DNA from 4 places in the Peribacillus sp. NPDC058075 genome. Region 1 is predicted to be linked to each of the others. Evidence: riboswitches for the same ligand, from Rfam matches in the RefSeq annotation. Region 1 holds a riboswitch; each other region holds the start of a gene.
What was found. A riboswitch is a leader RNA that binds a small molecule or an ion and turns the genes downstream of it on or off. The one in region 1 is predicted to bind S-adenosylmethionine.

Region 1 (5,716 bases):
GGTTGACGTAACCCTTCGTTCAGTGGGACCAGATCTTAAGTTAAAGGAAAAATCATTTGCATTTACACAGGATGAGGGCGTTCGTCCAGGCACCACTGCTGAAGTGCTGAAAAAACTAAGACCTGCATTCTCTGTTACAGGATCCGTAACAGCAGGGAATTCATCACAAACGAGTGATGGTGCAGCCGCGGTCATGGTCATGGATGGGGAAAAGGCCTCTTCATTAGGGTTGAAACCGATGGGTAAGTTCCGTTCCTTTGCTGTCGCAGGAGTACCGCCTGAAATCATGGGTATCGGACCGATTGCAGCCATTCCTAAAGCTTTGAAGCTAGCGGGTCTTGAGTTATCGGATATTGGCTTATTTGAACTGAATGAAGCCTTTGCTTCCCAATCCATTCAAATCATTCGTGAGCTCGGTTTGAATGAAGAGATTGTCAATGTAAATGGCGGAGCCATCGCCTTAGGCCATCCACTAGGATGTTCGGGGGCAAAATTGACATTAAGCCTGCTACATGAAATGAAACGCAGAAACCAACAGTTCGGAGTCGTGACAATGTGTATCGGTGGCGGAATGGGTGCTGCTGGAGTATTTGAATTATTGGCGTAATCCCACCCCTCCCGGAAGCTGTCATGCTTCCGGCGGGTTTACTATCTTAAAACTTAGGAGGAAATAACATGTCCAATCAAACTACAGATAACCTCATTAAAGGCGGAGCCTTTTTAGTGGAAGATATTACGTATGATCAAGTGTTTACACCGGAAGATTATACTGATGAGCATAAAATGATCGCCAAAACTGCTGAGGATTTCGTAGTGAATGAAATTCTGCCGCAGGTTGAACATTTAGAAAACCATGAATTTGACCGTTCCGTTAAATTACTGAAGCATGCAGGTGAAATCGGTTTACTTGGTGCTGACGTTCCTGAGGAATACGGCGGATTGGGTCTTGATAAAATCAGTTCTGCATTGATTACAGAAAAAATGGCACTTTCAGGCGGCTTTGGAATTACGCATGGTGCACATGTAGGGATCGGATCTTTGCCGATCGTATTATTCGGGAATGAAGAACAAAAGAAAAAATACCTCCCTTTACTGGCAACGGGTGAGAAGATTGCTGCGTATGCCTTAACGGAACCAAGCTCAGGTTCAGATGCCTTGGGAGCAAAAACGACAGCGAAATTGAATGCCGAAGGAACACATTATATTTTAAATGGTGAAAAACAATGGATTACAAATGCAGGTTTTGCAGATGTCTTCTGTGTATACGCCAAAATCGACGGCGAACAATTCTCTGCTTTCATTGTTGAGCGTGATTATAAAGGCGTATCAACTGGTGCTGAAGAGAAGAAAATGGGAATCAAAAGCTCATCCACACGTACATTAATCCTTGAAGATGTACATGTACCAGTCGAAAACCTTTTGGGGGTAGCCGGAAAAGGGCATGTCATCGCTTTCAATATCCTGAATATCGGCCGTTATAAATTAGGCGTCGGTGCTGTCGGCGGATCTAAACGTGCCCTTGAAATTACGGCAGCTTACACGAATCAACGTCAACAGTTCAAAACGAAAATTTCCGATTTTAACTTGACGAAAGAAAAACTTGCAACAATGGCATCCAAAATTTATGCAGCAGAAAGCTCTGTATACCGTACCGTTGGCCTTTATGAACAAAGACAAAGCAAATTGACGGATGAGCAAGTGAAAGATGGGAAATCAATGGCGGCTGCAATTGCTGAATATGCAATTGAATGTTCATTGAATAAATTCTTCGCTTCCGAAGTGTTGGATTATGTTACGGACGAAGGCGTACAGCTTCATGGGGGCTATGGTTTCATGCAGGAGTATGAAATTGAAAAAGCATATCGTGATTCCCGGATTAACCGGATCTTTGAAGGTACAAATGAAATCAATCGATTGCTTGTCCCTGGAACTTTCCTGAAGAAAGCACTTAAAGGGGAATTGCCGCTTCTTCAAAAGGCTCAAGGCCTGCAAGAGGAATTAATGATGATGATGCCGGAAGAACCTGGTGATGAACCATTGGCTCAAGAAAAAATGCTTGTTAGAAACGCTAAGAAAATCGGGATTCTGGCAGCTGGCCTTGCTGCACAGAAATACGGCAAAACTCTTGATCAAGAACAAGAAATCCTCTCCAACATTGCTGATATCGCATCCCTTGCCTATGCAGCGGAATCCGTGGTATTGCGTACGGAAAAAGCAATAGCGGCTACAGGTCTGGAGAAGAACAAACAAAAGGTGCTTTACACTGAAATCTTTGTTCAGGAAGCTTTCAATGAAATAGAACAGCACGCAAAGGAAACATTAATCGCAGTGGAAACAGGCGATACTCTTCGAATCATGCTTGCGTCGCTCCGCAAGCTGACAAGACATAACCCGATCAATGTCATTGCGAAAAAACGTGAAGCTTCCGTCAAGGTAATCGAAGCTGAAAAATATGCTCTTTAAGCAATGAATCAAAGAAAATAAAGGGAATGCCTGAAAAGGCATTCCCTTTATTTTCTTTGATGAAATCGCATTGGAAATTCAAAAGACAATTCGTTGTATTGCTTGATGAAAACGGGTATTCTATTGATAGGTGGTGAAATGATGGGCTTAACATTATATTGGTACCCAAAATGCGGTACATGCCGTAACGCGAAGAAGTGGCTGGATAATCATGAACTGCAATATGAAGCAATCCATATAGCGGAAAATCCGCCTTCGCGAACAGAAATAGAACAACTATATAAAATCAGCAATTTGGATTTGAAGAAGTTTTTCAATACTAGCGGTCAAAAATATCGGGAGCTTGGCTTAAAGGATAAGCTGAAAGAAGCTTCTGAAGCAGAGATGCTTGATATATTGTCCACGGATGGCATGCTTCTGAAAAGGCCGATTGTTACGGATGGCACCAAAGTGACGGTAGGTTTCAAAGAGGAGCAATTCGAACAGGTTTGGAACTGAAAATTTCTCGAAATATTTGGTTAATTCCTTACTTAAACAAACAATCTACCTTATAATGGAATAGATAAAATAAGATGTACATATGGAGGGTTAATAATGACAACAACACCAAAAGAACTTCGTTACACTAAAGAACATGAATGGGTCAAAACGGAAGATGGAACAGTGCGCATTGGAATTACAGCTTTCGCACAGTCTGAGCTTGGGGACATCGTATTCGTTGAGCTTCCGGAAATCGGGGATGAATTGAAAGCGAACGAACCATTCGGAAGTGTTGAATCCGTTAAGACCGTTTCTGAGCTTTATGCTCCTATCAGTGGCAAGGTTGTTGAAGTAAACGAAGATTTAAGTGACAACCCTGAATATGTAAATGAGTCTCCTTATGAAAAGGCATGGATGGTCGTGCTTGAGCCATCCAATAGCAGTGATATTGAAAACTTGATGAGCGCTGAAGAGTATGAGAGTTTAATCAACGGTTAAAAGAAAGGAGAGGGGGGACTGAAAAGGCCTGCTCTCTTTTTCATTTTGTACTGTGGCAGTTGCACACATAATTCGTGAGATGGAGTGATGACATGGAGTGGGGCGAATTCGATAAAGTGATCATTGTAGAAGGCAGTTCCGATAGAAGAAAAGTTGCCTCCGTTTTAAATGAAGATGTGGAAATAAGATGTACGAATGGGACCATATCATTAACTAAACTGGATGAATTAGTGGATGAATTGATGGACCGTGATGTTTATCTCCTTTTTGACGCAGATGAATCAGGAGAAAAGCTGCGGAAGCAGTTCCGAAGGGAAATGCCGGAAGCGAACCACCTGTATATTAATAAAATGTACAAAGAAGTGGAAAGCTCGCCCGAACATCATATCGCAACTGTGCTTCTATCTGCTAATATGAATGTGAAAATGAAATTTTTAAGTCAAAGGGTGAACGACTAATTGATGCAGGAATGGAAAGAAGAAGAGTGTAAGCTTGCTGTTGAAAATGGGGAAACTTTTTGCTTATATTTATATACCCCTTTATGCGGCACTTGTCAGGTTGCCTCCAAGATGCTGACGATATCCCTGGAGCTATTCCCGGAATTGAAGGCAGGCAAAATGAATATGAATTATGTCCATGCAATGGCCGAAACATATGAAATCGAAAGTGTTCCTTGTTTATTGCTTTTCAAAGAAGGACAGCTGCACAAAAAAATATATGCTTTTCAATCCGTTCCTTATTTGTACGGATTGCTTAAGGAAATCAACTAAGAAACCAATCAGAACCGTGGTTGGTTTCTTTGTTGCGGACATTTGAATGCGAGAAAAAAATTAAAAAAAGAATATTCTAACAATTCATTGACTGAGTTAATCTAAAATGCTATATTTTGAATAAGTAACGGCAGAATTTAATAGTTCTTATCAAGAGTGGCGGAGGGACTGGCCCGACGAAGCCCGGCAACCGGTATAAATTTTATATACGGTGCTAATTCCAGCAGAGTGTTGGCTCTGGTAGATGAGGTGTGTTCTTGAAACCTCTTCTTGCTGAAGTGGTTTTTTTGTTTATAAAAGACCAGAGACCATCATATAATTCCAACTAAATCCATAGAAAAAGGTGAAATCATATGTCAGAGAAAAAGTTGCGTTTCGAAACATTGAGTGTACATGGCGGTCTGCAAGCTGATGGAACAGGTGCCCGTGCAGTTCCTATTTACCAAAGCAATGCATACTTGTTCAAAGACACCGACCATGCAGCGAATTTATTTGGCCTAAAGGAGAATGGCTATATATATTCACGACTTCATAATCCCACGGTCAGCGTTTTTGAGGAAAGAATGGCCTTATTGGAAGGCGGTATCGGCGGATTGGCAACAGCAAGCGGAATGGCGGCCATCTCACTTTCAATTCTGAATATTGCTGCTGCAGGGGATGAGATTGTTTCAGCCTCCACATTATATGGCGGTACGTATAACCTTTTTGAAAACACTCTTCCGAAATATGGAATCAAAGTGAAGTTCGTTTCTCCTGATGACCCCGAAAATTTCAAAAGGGCGATTACGCCAAGAACTAAAGCCATTTTTGCTGAAACGATCGGAAATCCAAGTTTGAGGGTGCTTGATATAGAAGCGGTAGCGAAAATCGCCCATGATGCAGGAATACCTTTGATCATTGATAATACCTTTGCGACACCGTATCTATGCAGACCAATTGATTTTGGAGCGGATATTGTCATCCATTCTGCTACAAAATGGCTTCTGGGAAATGGAACGACGCTGGGCGGTGTCATCGTGGATGGTGGGAAATTCGATTGGAACTCGCCAAATTACCCTGGCTTCACGGAGCCTGACCCAAGTTACGACGGTCTGGTATACGCCGAGGCAGTTGGACCTGCCGCGTTCATAACGAAAGCCCGAGTCCAGTTACTCCGTGATTTAGGCCCTGCTCTAAGTGCTCAAAGTGCATTCCAGTTTACGCTTGGACTTGAAACGCTTCATGTAAGGATGAAAGAGCATCTGGCAAACACCAAGTCGGTCATTAAATATTTAAAAAACCATCCTGCCGTGACTTGGGTTTCATATCCTGGTGATGAGGATCATCCCGATAAAGCCCTTGCGGGTAAATATTTGCCAAAGGGAGCTGGATCTGTCGTTACATTTGGGATACAAGGTAATCGAGAAGCTGGGGCAAAACTTATCAATGCGGTGAAATTATGGTCCCATGTAGCGAATGTTGGTGATGCGAAGAGCTTGATCATCCACCCAGCCAGTACGACCCAT
Region 2 (5,716 bases), on a different contig from region 1:
GTTCGTGTTTTTATTCAACCTTCAAGGAACTTTATTCGATCGTTTCACGACTTTTTTCGGTTTTCACATCATTACTCGGACTCCGGAGCTTTTTTATTAAAAGGAGCAGATATTAATTCCGCTCCCTTTCCGCCGATTGTCTGCCAAGCTGCATCAAAGAACGCGGCTGCGGGGTCTCGGCTAGCCAGTTATTCACCAGGAGTGTCGCAAATTCCTTCAATCCAATGAGTTTTCATAAAACAATATATAACCATAAAGATTAACCTAGTCTTAATCGTGGTTCGGAATGAGACCATTGCGAACCCCAAGTCCAACTAGTTGTTGGTCTTTTTTTGTTTTAGGAACGACAAAACCTCCAAAAAGGCTGGTCCATTATCGACAAGTCTGTAATCCATAAAAGCACAACCATCCCTTTTTATTCTGTTCGGGATGGTTTCAATCGTATAGCTCTTTAACTGGAGATTTTCGTCCACTTCCTCCCAAAACAAAGGTGTAGCCACACCCGCGAAAGAATTTCCCCGTGGGGAATAAGGTTGGATGATGGTTTTTCCTTCACTATGCTGCACAAAGTCCAAGTAAAGTCGATTGTGCCGATTTATTTTCATTCTCTCCGTTGTAAAATCGTTTGGGTTGGAACTTGTTAAGTAGTCACCGAGAAAGTCGGTGAATATGCGTGTCTCCTGATAAGTAAATCTGTCTTCAGGCAGTGGGATGTGAATTTGCAGTCCTTTGTTACCTGAAGTTTTCACAAAAGCCTTAATCCTTAATGATTCCATCACTTTTTTAATTTCCTGTGCGGCCTTTATTGCTAAGGAGAAAAATTCGATGGAAGGAGGATCCAAGTCCAGTACGATTTCGTCGGGTCTTGTTTTACCCGCTTTCTGAAAGGGGGCATGGAATTCCAATGCAAGCTGATTGCCAAACCAAAGAAGCGTTTCAATATCGTTACACAGCATGTATTCGATATCTTCATCCATGAATGATTTAATAAAGGCCGGCGCATAATCAGGTTTGTTTTTCTGGAAAAATCTTTCTTTATCCAAAGTGCCATGAGGATAGCGGATCGTCGTAAGCAGTTTATCCTTCAAGAAGGGTAAGAAGAAAGCTGAAACCTCCCTTAAATAATGAAGGTATTCAACTTTTACGACCTGTTTACCTTCTGTTATCCAAAGCGGTTTATCCTTGGAAGTTATTTGTACCGTATCTGGAAATGTGTATTGGCCTAGTACAAATTTCTCCCAGGTACATTCATCGGGAGTCGTTTGTAAAAGCCATTGCGAAAACTGAGGTTCACGCAATTCATTTTCCTCATATACGTGTAAGAATTGAACTTCTATGCAAATGGATGGATGGATATAAAAAAATTGTGTATCTTCGTCAGATGCATTTTGCTTGATCAGCTGATGCAATATACTTTTATCTTGAGAACTCAGTCCATTTTTAACACTTCCGATTTTCGTTACGGCACCATCTTTGAAAACTGCGAGGGAAACGTAACCATTTTCTTTGTGCAATGCTGTAATGAAACAAGAAACGGTCTTCCAGTTTTTCACCTTAATCCATGATGTAGTACGTTTACCTTCTTGCCAAGTACCTCGAATTTCCTTGGCGACAACCCCTTCGCCATCTAATAGGGTGACCTTATTCAAGGCATTATCCAAAATGTCAAAACTTTCTATTAATTGTATCAAAGCCTTATCGTTGGGATTAGGCGGAATAGGAAAGCCGAGTTTTGCCCCCATATTCAACATCAATTCCCTACGTTCTTCCATAGGTTTAGCTGCTAAGTCTTTTCCGTTGATGCGAAGCAGGTCAAACGCTATAAACCGGCATGGGGAAAAGCGGGCTTTTTCAGATATTAAGGATTGTTTTCCAAGGCGCCCTCGCCACTGTATTTGAAAAAAGTCCGCTTTCGCTTCATTGGTAAGCCAGACCAATTCTCCATCTAACTGAAGCGGGAGATATTCTTCCAGGTCCATTTCTTTGATGTAAGCAATGATTTCTGGGAATTGTGGTGATAATTCCTTCTCGTTCCGACTCGAAATGCTTATGGTATCGGAATCAATCGTTAAAATGGCCCTAAAACCGTCATATTTGACTTCATAACGCCAATCCTTGGAGCTGGGGGCTTCGGGGTAATAGGTTGGCAGCATCGGTTTCATTTTTGTATCACCTCCGCAAATAATTGGTTAACATTATTTTGCCAAAAAAACGAAGTGTTAGAGTTGGCAATTGTTTTTTCGGATTTTTTTGGACAAAGGGGAATAATAAAATTGTTCTTCTCTTTAAAAATAAGTTATGAGGTGACGAATATGCATACGATGTGGAAGGGAAGCATATCATTCGGTTTGGTGAACATTCCGATCAAACTTCATGCTGCAACGGAGGATAAGGATATTTCTTTAAGGACGTTGCATAAGGAATGTCATTCACCGATTAAATACGAAAAAGTTTGTCCGGTATGCGAGAAAGAAGTGGGTAAGGATGATATTGTCCGGGCTTTTGAGTATACAAAGGGAAAATTTGTTGTATTGGAAGACAATGAACTGGAGCAACTGAAAAAACAAAACGAAGAAAAAGCCGTGGAAATCGTGGATTTCGTTAAAATTGAAGAAATAGATCCCATTTATTTCAATCGGAGTTACTACATGTCCCCTAATGACGGAGGGATAAAAGCTTATTCCCTTTTGAGGCAGGCCCTCAAGGAATCGAATAAGGTAGGATTAGCGAAAATCATCATTCGCTCTAAAGAACAAATGGCGGTAATCCGAGTCGTTGATAATACCTTGGTGATGGAAACGATTCATTATCCGGATGAAGTCCGTTCCACAGCGGATGTTCCGAATATCCCAGCTAATGATACCATTGTAAAAAAAGAAATCGATACTGCCGTATTATTGATAGATCAATTAACGACTACTTTCGATCCGACAAAATACACGGATGACTATCGAACCGCGTTGCTAGAATTGATTGAATCAAAGAAAACGGGACAGACGACGATTACATCCAAAACAAAAGAACCAGTTTCCAACAATGTAACCGATTTAATGGAGGCATTACAGGCATCCATTGACCGTACGAAACATGATGAACCGGAAAAGAAAAAGACGACCCGAAAGAAAGCGGCGCCGAAAAAAAAGAAACAAGCTTAAACAGGAAGCTGAGCGGAAGACATATGGTGTCGCTCGGCTTTCTGCTTGTTTTAGAAAGGAATCAGGAATTTTATAAGGGAGTGAAAGTGACTTTACATGGAAGGATTTGTATAGAAAGGAAAGTGCAAATAGGTAAGCGAATCACGATTTAAGGGTATGGATGGAATAAAAGAAAATAAATGGATGGAAATGGAGGCAAAAAAATTCGCTCCCTAAAGAGCGACAATGAGGAATTCAATCGTGAAAATCAACATATAGGCGAACGGTTGTAGTTTTCGACTATATATTGTGTTCATATTCTACCATATTTAATTCTGAAATAGCAACTAAATTACTGAAACTAACCTATGAATTTTTCTGGAAATCAATGATATTTTGTCCATTTAACGGATTATGTGGCTTTTTCACTTCAAATACTTTTAAAAAGCTACAGAATAAATGGATTTTTAGTATAATTTATACATATAGGATGATATAAATTAAATAGGAATGGAAGATGCAAATGGAAAATGGAAAAATCAAATCACTTCATGCCGGAAAGCCGAAACAGGAAATTTTTTCGAATGTCGATATCTTTTCAGCCATGGATAAACAAGTACATGATCATGTGACAGTGACTAAATCAGGCATAAATGGTGATGGGATAGGTAATGTAGAGTTCCATGGAGGTCCTGATCGGGCTTTGTGCTTTTACCCCTTTGAGCATTATTCATTATGGAATGAAAAATTCTCTAAAAAGCTTGATATCCCAGCATTCGGTGAAAATTTAACCGTAGAGGGGATGAGGGAAGAAGACACGTATATCGGCGATATATATCAAATAGGCGAAGTGATTGTGCAAATTAACCAGGGGAGGATACCTTGTTCGACCATTTCCCACTTTAATCAAGAACCTAAGTTTTTGGAACTTGTGCTGAAAACGAGTTTCACTGGTTATTTTGCAAGAGTACTTCAAGAAGGAACGATAAATAAGCAAAACGAAATCGTGCTAATAGATCGTTTGCAAGAAAAAATTTCAGTTCATTATGCAACAGAGGTAATCCTACATAAACGAGATGACCTGGAAGGCGCTAAGGCTTTACTTACTCTAGACTCGTTAGCGGAAGACTGGAAACAAAGAATCTTGAAGAGGGTTAAACCCGCAAAAGATTGAATCATTTTTGCAAAAGTGAAAAAAATGTCGATCAGGTATTGAAATTGACAGATTATTAATGTAAATTAAATATAATCTAATTTTGAAATCTTGTGAAAATTATATAAATGGATCTTATCGAGAGAGGTGGAGGGACTGGCCCGAAGAAACCTCAGCAACCAGCTTAGGCAAAGGTGCTAAATCCAGCAAGCAGAGCTTGATAGATGAGGAGAATGTTTCAAAAAACCTTCTTCTTTGAGAAGGTTTTTTTTTCTTTTCTCTCATACTCATAAAATACGACAAAAACAGGACTGTTTTTGAGAGAGGGTGTAATGATGAATTTTCGTAAAGAAGTGAAAGAAAGAATGTTGGTTGGGGAAGGGGCAATGGGGACCTTATTGTACTCAAATGGCATCGATCAATGTTATGAGGAATTAAACTGCACGAATCCAAATCAAATAGAGTCCATCCACCGTGCCTATCTGGAAGCTGGTGCAGATATCCTTCAATCAAATACATACGGAGCTAATTTCAACAAATTGAAACGGTATGGTCTTGAAGATGAAGTTAACAGAATCAACCGCCAGGGAGTCATTCTAGCTAAAAAAGCGGCAAAAGGAAAGGCGTATGTCTTCGGTACCATAGGGGCACAGCGGAGTATCAGGAAATCGGATTTAAGCATGGAAGAGATTAAACGGGGTTTTCGTGAACAGCTATACAGTCTGTTGATGGAAAACCCGGATGGAATTCTCTTGGAAACCTTTTATGACCTGGAAGAGCTGGAAACCGTCCTGCAAATCGTGAAAAATGAAACTGGACTGCCGATCATCGCAAATGTTTCGATGCATGAACTGGGTAATCTTCAAAATGGAATCCATTTAAATGAAGCCTTTCAAAAACTCGAGCAACTGGGTGCCGATGTTGTTGGGGTGAATTGCCGTCTTGGTCCACATCATATGATCCGTGCCTTGGAAGAAGTGAGTTTGCCGAAGGAAGCATCGATTGCCATATACCCTAATGCCAGCCTTCCTGATTATGTGGATGGAAGGCTCGTCTATAAAGCCGTGCCGGAATACTTTGGGTCAAGTGCCTTGGAACTTCGTGAGCAAGGTGCTTCTATCATAGGCGGGTGCTGTGGAACGACTCCACTGCATATCCAAGCTGTAAAGAATGCGATCGGAAGTTTTGCTCCTGTAAAAGAGAAAGTTACGAAATCCCGCGAAATAGAAATAATTGAAGTGAACGATAGAGAATTGGAGCTTCCACTGTACGAAAAGGCTAAAACGGAAAGGACGATCCTAGTTGAACTTGATCCACCGAAAAAACTGGGAATAGAGAGTTTCATGACCGGTGCTGAGGTTTTGAAAAAAGCAGGGGTCGATTCCATTACATTGGCGGATAATTCACTTGCCTCACCAAGGATATCGAA
Region 3 (5,716 bases), on a different contig from region 1:
ATACAACATGCAAATATGTCAAGCAAGCTCGCTGATTTACGCGGATCAATCCCATACTTTTCAGCGATATTTTTGGCAAGTGGCCCGGCAATGATAATCGAAATCGTGTTATTTGCCGTTGAAAGGTTTGTCAAACCAACAAGCCCCGCGATGCTGAATTCCGCGCCTTTTTTTGATTTGCTATTTCGGGTCACTAGGTGGAGTAGATAATCGATGCCACCATTATGTTTGATGACAGCTACCATACCTGCAATTAAAATGGCAAGGAAGGAGATTTCATACATTCCCGCCATTCCTTCTCCAACTTTTTGGATGACACCCAATGGTTGATAACTTCCGTCTGCCAACCCGATAATTCCGGCAAAGACGATTCCGATGGAAAGGACCAAGAACACATTGACTCCTGCCAATGCAGTAATCAATACGCAAAGATATGGAAGAATCTTCACCCAATTATAAGACTGTTGGGAGATGTCGGCTTGTTCACCCATCGTTAAAATTCCCAGGATGGCACATGTGATGATGGCCGCAGGTAAAACGATGAAAAAATTCACTTTAAACTTATCCTTCATTTTCGTTCCCTGAGTTCGAACTGCAGCGATTGTCGTATCTGAAATGAAGGAAAGGTTATCCCCAAACATCGCACCACCAATAACGGCCGCCATTGAAAGGGCAAGCGAAATATCTGTTTGCTCACTAATCCCGACCCCGATAGGTGCCAGTGCAACAATCGTTCCCATGCTTGTCCCCATGGATAAAGAAATAAAACAAGCAATAATGAAAATCCCTACCATTAATAGATTTTGCGGAAAAACAGCTAAGGCAAGATTCACTGTTGATTCAACTGCCCCCATGCCATTGGCAACTTCGGCAAATGCGCCAGCTAAAAGAAAAATGATAACCATTAACATAATATTGGCGTCCCCGGCACCTTTACAGAAGATATCAACCTTTTGATTGAATGTCTCTTTCCGATTCATTGCCAATGCAGCTGCCGAAGCAATTGAAATCGCTACAATCACCGGAAATGAATAAAAATCTTTAGTGATGATTCCGGACCCTATAAATAAAATTAAAAATACGACAAATGGGATCAATGCCCATGGATTCCCTTTATTGTTTGCAATCATGATGTACACCTCTTTTTATTTTCCCCGTGACATGTGTCACAGCTCTTATCCTATTAACAGATTTTGCAAATAACACCAGTTCGAATTTGATTATCAAGTCATGGAGCTATAGCCAAGAAACTGTCAGCATAAAAAAGACCCCTTCTATGATAACAACAAGAAGAGGTCTTTTAATTTATAAAAAACACTCTTCTTATCTTTCAGGCGAAACTCAGCCTGCTGGATTTGGCACAGCACTCCTATTAAGTCCGCTGCCGAGACATCTTCGGGCCAGTCCCTCCGTCTCTCTTGATAAGAAGATCTAAATTATATAATTTATCAAAATTACGATGTCAACCAGAAAAGAACCAGGATGAAAAGTTGCCAAAACCAATCTAGTTTCTGGAAAGTCGTTTTGAAAAGCAAATATAAGAGTACAGCATTTTGTCTATTTTCGCAAGGATTAGTTTTACATTACTTCTCATGCACTCCTTACTGGTTATAAAGAGATCTTGACATATGCAGTTAATCAGTTATTTTCATTTATCGGACAGAGTTCATATAAAAAAGAGGTCTAATGACCTCTCAGCAAATTTGTTGTATTAGGGTCGATGAATTATTCTTGGTCGAGTTCACATCAGTCGATACCTCAAAGGCTTCCATCTGTTCCGAATCGAATGACTTTAAATACTGCTGCAGATATGCTGGATCATTATTGGTTGGATTCAACCAATCTTTTTCATCTTCTGGTTTAAGGATGACAGGCATACGATCATGAATGCTAGTCATTAGCTCATTAGGAACGGTTGTTATAACGGAGCACGAATAGACGCTGATGCCTTCAGGAGATTTCCAGGATTCCCAGATACCCGCCATTCCAAATGGAGCATGATTCTTCAGTTTTATTCGCATCGGTATTTTTCTTTCCGGTGTCTTCTTCCATTCATAAAAAGAGTCAGCGATTATCAAGCATCTCTTCCTCATATACGCATTCCTGAAGCTTGCTTTCTCTGCAATGGTTTCCGCTCTGGCATTGATCATCTTGTAGCCCACTTTTTCGTCTTTTGCCCAGAAAGGAATGAGTCCCCACCGAAGATATCCAAGTCGATTCCTTGCCCCGTCATTAATGACGGAGAGCACGGATTGGGAAGGAGCAATATTGTAGCTGAATTGGTATTCCTCATCAAACGATCCTTGAATATCAAACCGATCTTTTATTTCTTCAATGTCAGTGAAAAGAGTAAAACGTCCACACATACTATCGCCTGCCGTATTAGAATTTATTACAGTGTAACAAATCGCTCGGACAGGCACAAATCAGCGTTCTAAAATCCTGATGTCGGTAAATGGTTGATTAAATAATTCGCTGGAAATCAAAAGAGTTCCAAGGACTTCTCTTTCATCTTCAGCTTTAATGATTTCCGACAAGATCAAGGTACTGCCATTCCTGACCGTCACTTTATATTCATTCATAAAAAACCCCCCCTAGATGGTTGTTATTATAAACCAAAAACCCACAAGTATCAGTAGTGAACTTTGGCAGAGTCATAGTTAATCCTATAACGGGTAGGCAAGCAATGGCCTGGACTGGACCATTAACCCGTGTAAATAAGCGTAAAAAAGACCGTCCATGAATGATTCACGGACAGCCCTGGTGCTGTCATAGGTTTTAGCCTCTACTGATAAATGATCATGGAGATAACTTGGAGGAAATCTGGACGGACCAAATTCGAATTGCCCTCTTCCATGTCCATTCATTATTTAAAATGCAGCAAAACTTCATTTATTAAATGTGCTGCCAATGTTACGGTTTTATTATTTTCGTCCAACGAAGGATTCACTTCCGAAATGTCAAAGGAGAGAATCTTTTCATTTGATACGATATGCCTAATAATCGCACGGACCAATTTCGGATTCAGTCCAAACGGAGATGGTGCACTTACCCCAGGTGCGTAGGCTGAATCAATAACGTCCGAACATAATGTAAGCATAATGCAGTCATATATATTAACGAATTCATTTATCCGCCTCTTTGTTTCATCCATTTCGTTCAATGACAAATCTTCTTCCAATATGTAGTCGACCTTACTTCTCTCAGCCGTTTCAAAAAGTGCCTTCGTATTCCCCTGCTTCTGAATTCCGACACATAAATATCCACAACTTTGATCTTCGTCCAAAATCTGCTTAAACATCGTTCCTGATGAACTTTCTTTTTCATAAGGCCTCATATCAAAGTGCGCGTCAATATTAATGATCCCCAATTTAGCTGTTGGTCCAATGGATTTCCTAATCCCAAGATAATGGCCATACAAGGTTTCGTGTCCTCCCCCAAGTATGATAGGAATCGCTTTAGCCTCCAATATTCTGTCAATAGCCGATCCCAATTCGAATTGGGCGGCCTCCATCTCCGTACTTTCACATATGACATCGCCAGCATCCACCAGCTCGGTATGGGGCGGTAAATGACAGGGTAATTTCGCCAAGTACTGCCTAATATGATCAGGACCCTCTGCAGCACCAACCCTGCCTTTATTCCTTTTGACGCCTTCATCACATTTGAAGCCAATCAACCCAAAGGTCTTTGATGCATTGGAAGAGATGGCTAATTCCGATATCGGAGCCAACCGTACTCTTTGGTGGTATCTGAAGCTGTCCATGTCAATTTGGGAGTCCATTCTTCCATTCCAATAGTTTGAAGTCGGATTTGTATACATAATTTCTCCTTTATTTAAAAAATTCCGAAATATCTTTTTTAAAAATTATAAATGAGATAATATATAATTACCAATACAAAAATTCAATATATCTATAGTTTAAAGCTATAGTAAGGAGAGATAAATGGATCTTCGTCAACTTCGGTATTTCACTACCACCGTCCAGGAAAAGAATTTTTCAAAAGCGGCAAAAATGCTGCATATATCACAACCTTCCCTAAGTAATGCCATAATGAAATTAGAAAATGAAGTTAGTTTACAGCTTTTGGAACGTAACACAAGGGGTCTTGATCTTACGGAAGCAGGAGGTCTTTTTTATGCGAGATCTGTTGATCTGTTAAGAAGATTCGATAATATGCAAGTGGAGCTTAAGGAAATGAAGGATGTTGGAAGCGGAACAGTATCTATAGGTTCCATAGAATCATTCAAATTTTGGTTCCCGAAGATAATCAGGAATTTCAAAATCAATTATCCTAATATTCATATAAAAGTAAAGGAAATATTAGGGGAAGAGAAAGTTTTCGATTCGTTAAATCGGTATAATGTTCATTTCACCATCACGAACCAGCCCATCAACAATGATGAAATTCTGTCCACTCCCCTTTATAATGAAAAATTCATGCTTTTGATCCATAAAGATGACGAGTTAAATGAAAAAGAGTCCATCACTTTCCAAGACATTGCAAAGAAAGAATTGATCATCAGCACAACTGGATTTCAAACAAGAGATGATATCTTAAAAGCATTTAAGGATGAAAATGCAATTCCGAATATCCTATACGAAATAGAAAGACTTGAAACGGCTTGCAGTTTGGTGGAAGAAGGTCTTGGGGTTACAATTTTACCGGAAAGCTATATAAAATCCGCTGCAACCCCCAATACTGCAATTCGTGCGATTGATTCGAATTTTTTGGAAAGGACGGTTTACCTGGCCTTTTTGAAAGATCGATATCTATCTCCTGCTGTATGTAAGTTAGTCGAGGACATACATTGCTTTTTTAGGAATGATGGTAAGGTTGATTCCTAAAAAAGAATTTCAACGGTTCATTGAATAATGAGCAATAAAACATTCCCCTTATGCACATTGCACAAGGGGAATGTTATATTGCTCTTGGCGCCATTTACATCTTGGTAAAGGTATTTCAGTCTATTTTTCCAGGATAAAATTAATTCGTGACACTGCCATCATCGTCTGGATCTTCAATATCAGCCGGATCTTTTTCCAAAAGTGCAACTTTGTCTTTTTCGTTCCATTTTGCTTTATATCCTAATGATTTTGCGACTTTTAGCACCGGTAAGTAGGACTTTTTATCTGGTTTAATTGTTTTTAAATCCATTGATTCAATTGCACCCAAACCTAGAAGCAATTTGTCTGATTGGATATATGGTTTTCCATCAATCAGTTTCATTTGTTTTGCTGTGTAAGGATAAACGGCTCCATTCACTTTTAAGGTAAACGGCCCCTTTTTTTCTTCTTTCATTTCTCTTGGCTGTTTCGATTTATAGGAAAACCCATCCACACCGAGAACTGTTCCTTCTCTTGTATTGTCGGCACCCCCATACATTCTTTCCCTTTCATAATCATAAATAACAGCTTGCACATTTCCGATATGCTGCGGTTTTTCTTCATAAACATGCCCTTTTGCCATTAACTCTAACCTTGTATTTTGATCGATTCCCGGTTCCCATCTAACTGTCGGATAGCCAGCAGAGTAAACACGCGGCGTAAGTATCGCATCTTGAATGGTCATTTGATGATCAATCACATTCATAATCGTTTCAGATACCGATGCTATAATCGTGGCTCCACCCGGTGACCCGATGGCCATGAAAGGGTTGCCATCTTTTAATATGAAGGTCGGTGACATACTGCTTCTTGGTCTTTTTCCTGGT
Region 4 (5,716 bases), on a different contig from region 1:
GAGCAGATGGCGTATTCGTTGGGTCGGGTATTTTTAAATCTGAAAATCCAGAAAAATTCGCATCGGCAATCGTTCAAGCTACTACATATTTCACCGATTATGAATTGATTGGCCGGTTGTCCAAAGAGTTAGGCAGTGCAATGAAAGGAATCGATATTTCCAAACTAGCTCCGGCAGAACGGATGCAGGAACGTGGATGGTAATATGATAACTATTGGTGTTTTGGGATTACAGGGAGCAGTTGAAGAACACTTGAATCAAATCAAAGCTGCCGGTGAACAAGCAATTATAGTAAAAAAACCGGAGCAATTGCTGGAAATCGATGGCTTGATCATTCCAGGCGGAGAAAGCACGACGATGAGGAAGCTTATGGATCGTTATGGATTTATGGAACCTGTCAAAACTTTCTTCGAAGATAAAAAACCAATTTTCGGTACATGTGCAGGGATGGTATTGGCGGCCAATGAATTGACTGGCGATGAGAAGGCCTATCTTGGACTAATGGACATTTCCGTGAAAAGGAACGGATTTGGACGTCAAAAGGATAGTTTCGAGGCTGACCTATCTATCAAAGGAATGGAAACCCCTTATAAGGCAGTTTTCATCCGGGCGCCATTTGCTGATGGAATTGGAGAAGGTGTAGAAGTATTGGCTGTTTATGAAGAGAATGTAGTGGCTGCGAGACAAGACCATGTCCTCGTTAGTGCGTTTCATCCAGAATTAACAGGTGATGATCGTTTCATGCAGCTTTTCATTGAAATGGTGAAGACATCCATAGGTAAGGCCGAATTGAAAACCTGTTAAACAAATGAAGCTGTCCTAATAATAGGACAGCTTTACTTTTGAAAGTTCAAAAGTCTATAAAAATACATATTGCTTGAATTACATATTCCTTACTTTTATAATAAAAAAGTAAGTAAACACTTACTGTATTTTTAGTGTTGAAAGGGAATGTATATGACAGCAAGAGTTGCAGTTATTACAGGAGGAGCAAGCGGTATTGGCCGAGCCGCATGCTTGAAATTCGCAGTAAAAGGGGACAAGGTCGTTGTTGCGGATTTTAATGAAGAAATGGGACAGGAAACCGTTGAACAGATAACAGCGGATGGCGGAGAGGCCATTTTTGTTAAAACGGATGTTTCTAAACAGGATGATGTTGAATCCTTAATCAACAAAACAGTGGAGACATTCGGAAGGATCGATATCATGTTTAATAATGCCGGCATCGGTGCAGGCGGTATGATTCTCGATCAAGATATGGGGGTTACTTAAAAACGATTGGAGTGAACCAGCATGGAGTTGCCTTTGGTATCATGGCAGCAGGACGGAAAATGAAGGAGTTAGGTAACAAGGGTGTCATTATTAATACCGCTTCTGTGTTTGGTTACTTAGCTTCCCACGGAACCTTTGCCTATCAAGCGACTAGAGGAGCTGTAAGAATGATGACACAGACAGCTGCATTGGAATTAGGTGCTTATGGCATACGGGTAGTGGGCATTGCTCCAGGCGGGGTTGACACTCCTATCATTCAAGGCTATAAAGATATGGGAATCATCGATAAATTGAATGCAAGTCAAATGCGCGGTAAATTAATTAAGCCAGAAGCGTTGCAAATGCCGACTATCTAATATCATTAGAGGAAGCGGATGCGATCAATGGAAGTGTAGTCATGGTCGATGATGGCTATGCAGCCTTTAAATGATTTTCTCTAAAAGAAAACATCGTCCAAATCAGAGATGTTTTCTATTTATGATATATGGGAATATTGAATTCTAATGAATCATAGGTAATATTGACCGATGGATACCACCGGGATATCATGGAAAATAGATTGGTGACACTGGTCTTATCATTATAAAAGAAGGTTGATATTTTTGAAAAAAGGGCAGCAAACGAAAGAACGAATCATAAATGTAGCCCGGACTCTTTTTGCCACTAAAGGTTTTGACATGACAAGAACGAATGAAATTGCCTCTGCTTGCAATGTTTCCGAAGCTACTATTTACAAATACTTTGACAGCAAAAAAGATTTGCTATTGGCTACCATTACGCCTGATGAGAAAGAGGAATTTGAAGACGGGACTAGCCATCTATCTACGGATGATCTAGTGGAGAATCATGTTTGCACCATGATAAATAAAATTCTTGATAATAAAGAACAGTTTTCGATACTATTCAGGGAAACACAATTCGATCAAGATATTTCGAAGCAATATGTAGATCAGATCTTCAAGCCGAATGCCAGGCATATTGAAATACAGAAGAGAATAGATAGTGGTGAGATACAATATATCTCTGATATTATCCTATTTAATGTAGGGATCATTTCTTTCACATTGGCATTATCTACACATTATGAGATCCATCAGCAGAAAAAGGAGCCATATTTTACTTCTGAACGAATTAAGAGCATTGCTCAACTTTTGGTATATGGCATTCATGGCAAACAAAAACATACATAATGAAACAGTCATATTGAAGGGCATGAGCATCAAGCCGCAAATATGACCGTTTTGTTTTCCTTCAGATCCGATGGAGTAAATTCTTTAAACTAGAGTGTAAGATTTGACTTATATTTTTCAGACTATTACGATAAAAGCATGCTGTACGAAATGTATATGAAGATTTATCTGGAAATCATGTAATATTGGAGGGGTATATTAAATGAGCGATATCGTAATATTATCAGGAAGTCCGGCTATTCCGTCCAGAACGGACATCTCATTAAAACATATTCAAACATTAGTCGAAAACGAAGGATTTACCACAGCTTATTTCTCAATTACGGATTTCTCAGCAGATGATTTATTCCAAGGGAAATATAATAGCGAAGATATCTTAAAACTTTCTGAGAAAATTCAAGCAGCTAGAGGCGTCATTATTGGTTCACCGGTTTATAAGGCTTCTTATACAGGTGTATTGAAGGCCTTGATTGACTTGCTGCCAGAAGGTGCTTTTAAGGGTAAGCCAGTACTGCCAATCATGATTGGCGGAAGTAACAGGCATCTATTGGCGATTGACTACGCACTTAAACCATTAATTTCAATTTTAAAAGGCGAGCCGCTGCAGGGCATATATTTTGTTGATAAAGAAATAGATAAACAGAATTCAGAAAACCCGATTAATGATTTGCATTTAATTGATCGGGTCCAGAGTCAAGTTCAAGAATTTGTAGAAGCGATACAGTTAAGAAATTAATGAATTCTCCCTTCTATAAAAAGGGCTGGAATTAAAAAAAATATTTTTTCAATTGATGACAGGCGCCATAAATAGCTTCTTAATGAAAATAGACTCATTTTTTTGGAGGTTTTATCTAAAAAGACGAGTCTATTTTCGTATTTACATGAACATAAAATCATAATTGGAATAGTGTGTATAAAAATAACAGTTCATCCATAATATTAAACCAAGTTATTTTATAAGAAAACTCCATTGACAAGGATTAAATATATGTTAATATTTAAAATAATAAAACTTATCCAGAGCGACGGAGGGAATTGGCCCTTTGAAGTCCGGCAACCTGCATGATCGATGCAAGGTGCTACCTCCAACAAAATGTTGATCATTTTGGAAGATAAGGTAAAGATATTTACCTTGGGATCTTTCCATCATGGAAAGATTTTTGTTTTTTTGGAAAGTTGTAGGCAAACCATAACAATGTAAGGTTGTTTGGAATTATATAAATCTAAGAAATTCATTTAATCAGCGGTGAAAATAAGAAATTCGCGGATTTTCTTAAAGGAGGAACAGGCTTGGATAAAGAGAATCAGCTTGAAGAAATATTTGAACGACTTCAAGAAATGCTTAATACTATGAAATATGGATCCATTACACTTATTGTCCAGGATGGTAAAATCATTCAAATGGAAAGAAATGAAAAATTAAGAATTAAATAAGGTATCTGCTGACTAGAAAAACTAGAGGCGGGTTTAACTGATATAAAGAGAGTATTGGTTAGATTCGTCTCTTTTTTCCTAGAGTCAAACAAACTGGAGAAGATTACAACGGGTATTGATCAACAGTTACTCTAACCTGATACAGCAAGTTTTTAGAGGGGGCTACAAAGTTGGCTGCATTAATAAACTATGAAAATTTCAACACTGGGGATTTCCCTGTATTTCCCGAAGACAGTGAGACAAAAGGTGCTTTGGAAGTTCTGCAATGGGCGAATGACCATTATGGAAACGAACTGATCTATGCTTGCAGTTTTGGCATCGAAGGCATCGTGCTTACGGATTTATTGGCGAAGGTCAATCCTTCTGCCAAAATAGTTTTCCTTGATACAGATGTTCATTTTGAGGAAACTTATCAATTGATCGAGCAAGTGAAAAAGCGATATCCAAAGCTTTCGATCGAAATGAAGAAACCAGCCTTGACGCTTGAGGAACAAGCAGCTGAATATGGGGATGAATTATGGGTGAGAGATTCCAATAAGTGCTGTAACATCCGTAAAATCATTCCGCTTACCGATGTGCTTTCAACGGCAACAGCATGGCTTTCAGGACTGCGGAGGGAGCAATCCGAAACAAGGGCTTTGACCGAGTATATCAATAAGGATAATAAGTTCAAGTCAGTTAAAATATGTCCACTCATACATTGGACATGGAAAGATGTATGGCGCTACGCCCACAAAAACGGACTTCCATATAATATCCTGCATGATAATGGATATCCGAGCATTGGATGTAAAACATGTACTGCACCAGCCTTCAATGCAGATGATTTACGCTCAGGCCGTTGGCAAGGAGCTCAAAAAACGGAATGCGGATTGCATTTATCTTAAATAAATAAAAACCAGAGGCTTAAATAAATAGAAACCATAGGGGGAAATTAGCATGACAATCAGTTTACCGCACGGAGGAACATTAATCGATCTTTGGGAACCAAATTATGATATTAGTAAAATAACAAAGTCAATCGAAATCGATGAAATTGCTTTAAGTGATCTTGAATTGATAGGCACTGGTGCCTACAGTCCGATTAATGGATTCTTTACAAAAAGTGACTATGAGACAGTGGTCAAGGATATGAGGCTTAACAGCGGTCATGTATGGAGCATCCCGATTACGCTGCCTTTGACCGAAGAAATTGCAGAAACCCTTACTATAGGTGAAGAAGTAACCTTGACTCATGATGGTGAAACATATGGGGTTCTCTCCGTTTCCGATATTTACACTCCAGATAAGCAATTGGAAGCGACATTAGTTTATCAAACGGATGATGAGAAGCATCCTGGAGTGAAAAATTTATTTAACCGCGGTGATGTATATGCCGGCGGGGAAATAAAGTTGATCAAGAGAATAGAGCGTCCGCAGTTTCAAGCTCATTATTTGGACCCAGTCGAGACAAGGAAAGCTTTTGCTGAAAAAGGCTGGGAAACGGTTGTCGGCTTCCAAACGAGGAACCCTGTTCACCGTGCACATGAATACATTCAAAAAACCGCATTGGAGATTGTCGACGGCTTATTCTTAAATCCTCTCGTAGGTGCCACTAAATCCGATGACATACCGGCAGATGTAAGAATGGAAAGCTATAAAGTGCTGCTTGAAAAATATTATCCTAAGGACCGCGTCTCCCTTGCAGTTTTCCCAGCTGCCATGCGTTATGCAGGACCTAGAGAAGCCATTTTCCATGCGATGGTCCGTAAAAATTATGGCTGCACCCATTTTATCGTCGGACGTGATCATGCGGGTGTGGGCGATTATTATGGCACATA

Region 2: linked by a shared signal. The riboswitch ahead of ACFVS1_RS07135 (bifunctional homocysteine S-methyltransferase/methylenetetrahydrofolate reductase) and the one ahead of ACFVS1_RS18505 (O-acetylhomoserine aminocarboxypropyltransferase/cysteine synthase family protein) in region 1 are both predicted to bind S-adenosylmethionine.
Region 3: linked by a shared signal. The riboswitch ahead of ACFVS1_RS10630 (Na+/H+ antiporter NhaC family protein) and the one ahead of ACFVS1_RS18505 (O-acetylhomoserine aminocarboxypropyltransferase/cysteine synthase family protein) in region 1 are both predicted to bind S-adenosylmethionine.
Region 4: linked by a shared signal. The riboswitch ahead of ACFVS1_RS08430 (YezD family protein) and the one ahead of ACFVS1_RS18505 (O-acetylhomoserine aminocarboxypropyltransferase/cysteine synthase family protein) in region 1 are both predicted to bind S-adenosylmethionine.

The regions. Positions count from the first base shown of each region.
Region 1 covers NZ_JBHVSL010000002.1:156,164-161,879, reverse strand. Annotated here, with positions in the region: gene ACFVS1_RS18535 (acetyl-CoA C-acetyltransferase) at 1-607, shown strand, start outside; gene ACFVS1_RS18530 (acyl-CoA dehydrogenase family protein) at 676-2,463, shown strand; gene ACFVS1_RS18525 (arsenate reductase family protein) at 2,605-2,961, shown strand; gene gcvH (glycine cleavage system protein GcvH) at 3,058-3,441, shown strand; gene ACFVS1_RS18515 (toprim domain-containing protein) at 3,534-3,899, shown strand; gene ACFVS1_RS18510 (thioredoxin family protein) at 3,903-4,211, shown strand; SAM riboswitch class I at 4,356-4,462, shown strand; gene ACFVS1_RS18505 (O-acetylhomoserine aminocarboxypropyltransferase/cysteine synthase family protein) at 4,565-5,716, shown strand, end outside.
Region 2 covers NZ_JBHVSL010000001.1:1,403,442-1,409,157, forward strand. Annotated here, with positions in the region: gene ligD (DNA ligase D) at 315-2,162, opposite strand; gene ku (non-homologous end joining protein Ku) at 2,313-3,155, shown strand; gene ACFVS1_RS07130 (MOSC domain-containing protein) at 3,658-4,308, shown strand; SAM riboswitch class I at 4,420-4,518, shown strand; gene ACFVS1_RS07135 (bifunctional homocysteine S-methyltransferase/methylenetetrahydrofolate reductase) at 4,623-5,716, shown strand, end outside.
Region 3 covers NZ_JBHVSL010000001.1:2,144,455-2,150,170, forward strand. Annotated here, with positions in the region: gene ACFVS1_RS10630 (Na+/H+ antiporter NhaC family protein) at 1-1,127, opposite strand, end outside; SAM riboswitch class I at 1,321-1,428, opposite strand; gene ACFVS1_RS10635 (SOS response-associated peptidase) at 1,695-2,366, opposite strand; gene ACFVS1_RS10640 (hypothetical protein) at 2,427-2,582, opposite strand; gene hutG (formimidoylglutamase) at 2,867-3,823, opposite strand; gene ACFVS1_RS10650 (LysR family transcriptional regulator) at 3,948-4,850, shown strand; gene ggt (gamma-glutamyltransferase) at 4,990-5,716, opposite strand, start outside.
Region 4 covers NZ_JBHVSL010000001.1:1,689,036-1,694,751, forward strand. Annotated here, with positions in the region: gene pdxS (pyridoxal 5'-phosphate synthase lyase subunit PdxS) at 1-203, shown strand, start outside; gene pdxT (pyridoxal 5'-phosphate synthase glutaminase subunit PdxT) at 205-804, shown strand; partial or broken gene ACFVS1_RS08415 (SDR family NAD(P)-dependent oxidoreductase) at 958-1,702, shown strand; gene ACFVS1_RS08420 (TetR/AcrR family transcriptional regulator) at 1,875-2,462, shown strand; gene ssuE (NADPH-dependent FMN reductase) at 2,665-3,198, shown strand; SAM riboswitch class I at 3,473-3,581, shown strand; gene ACFVS1_RS08430 (YezD family protein) at 3,753-3,896, shown strand; gene ACFVS1_RS08435 (phosphoadenylyl-sulfate reductase) at 4,079-4,783, shown strand; gene sat (sulfate adenylyltransferase) at 4,836-5,716, shown strand, end outside.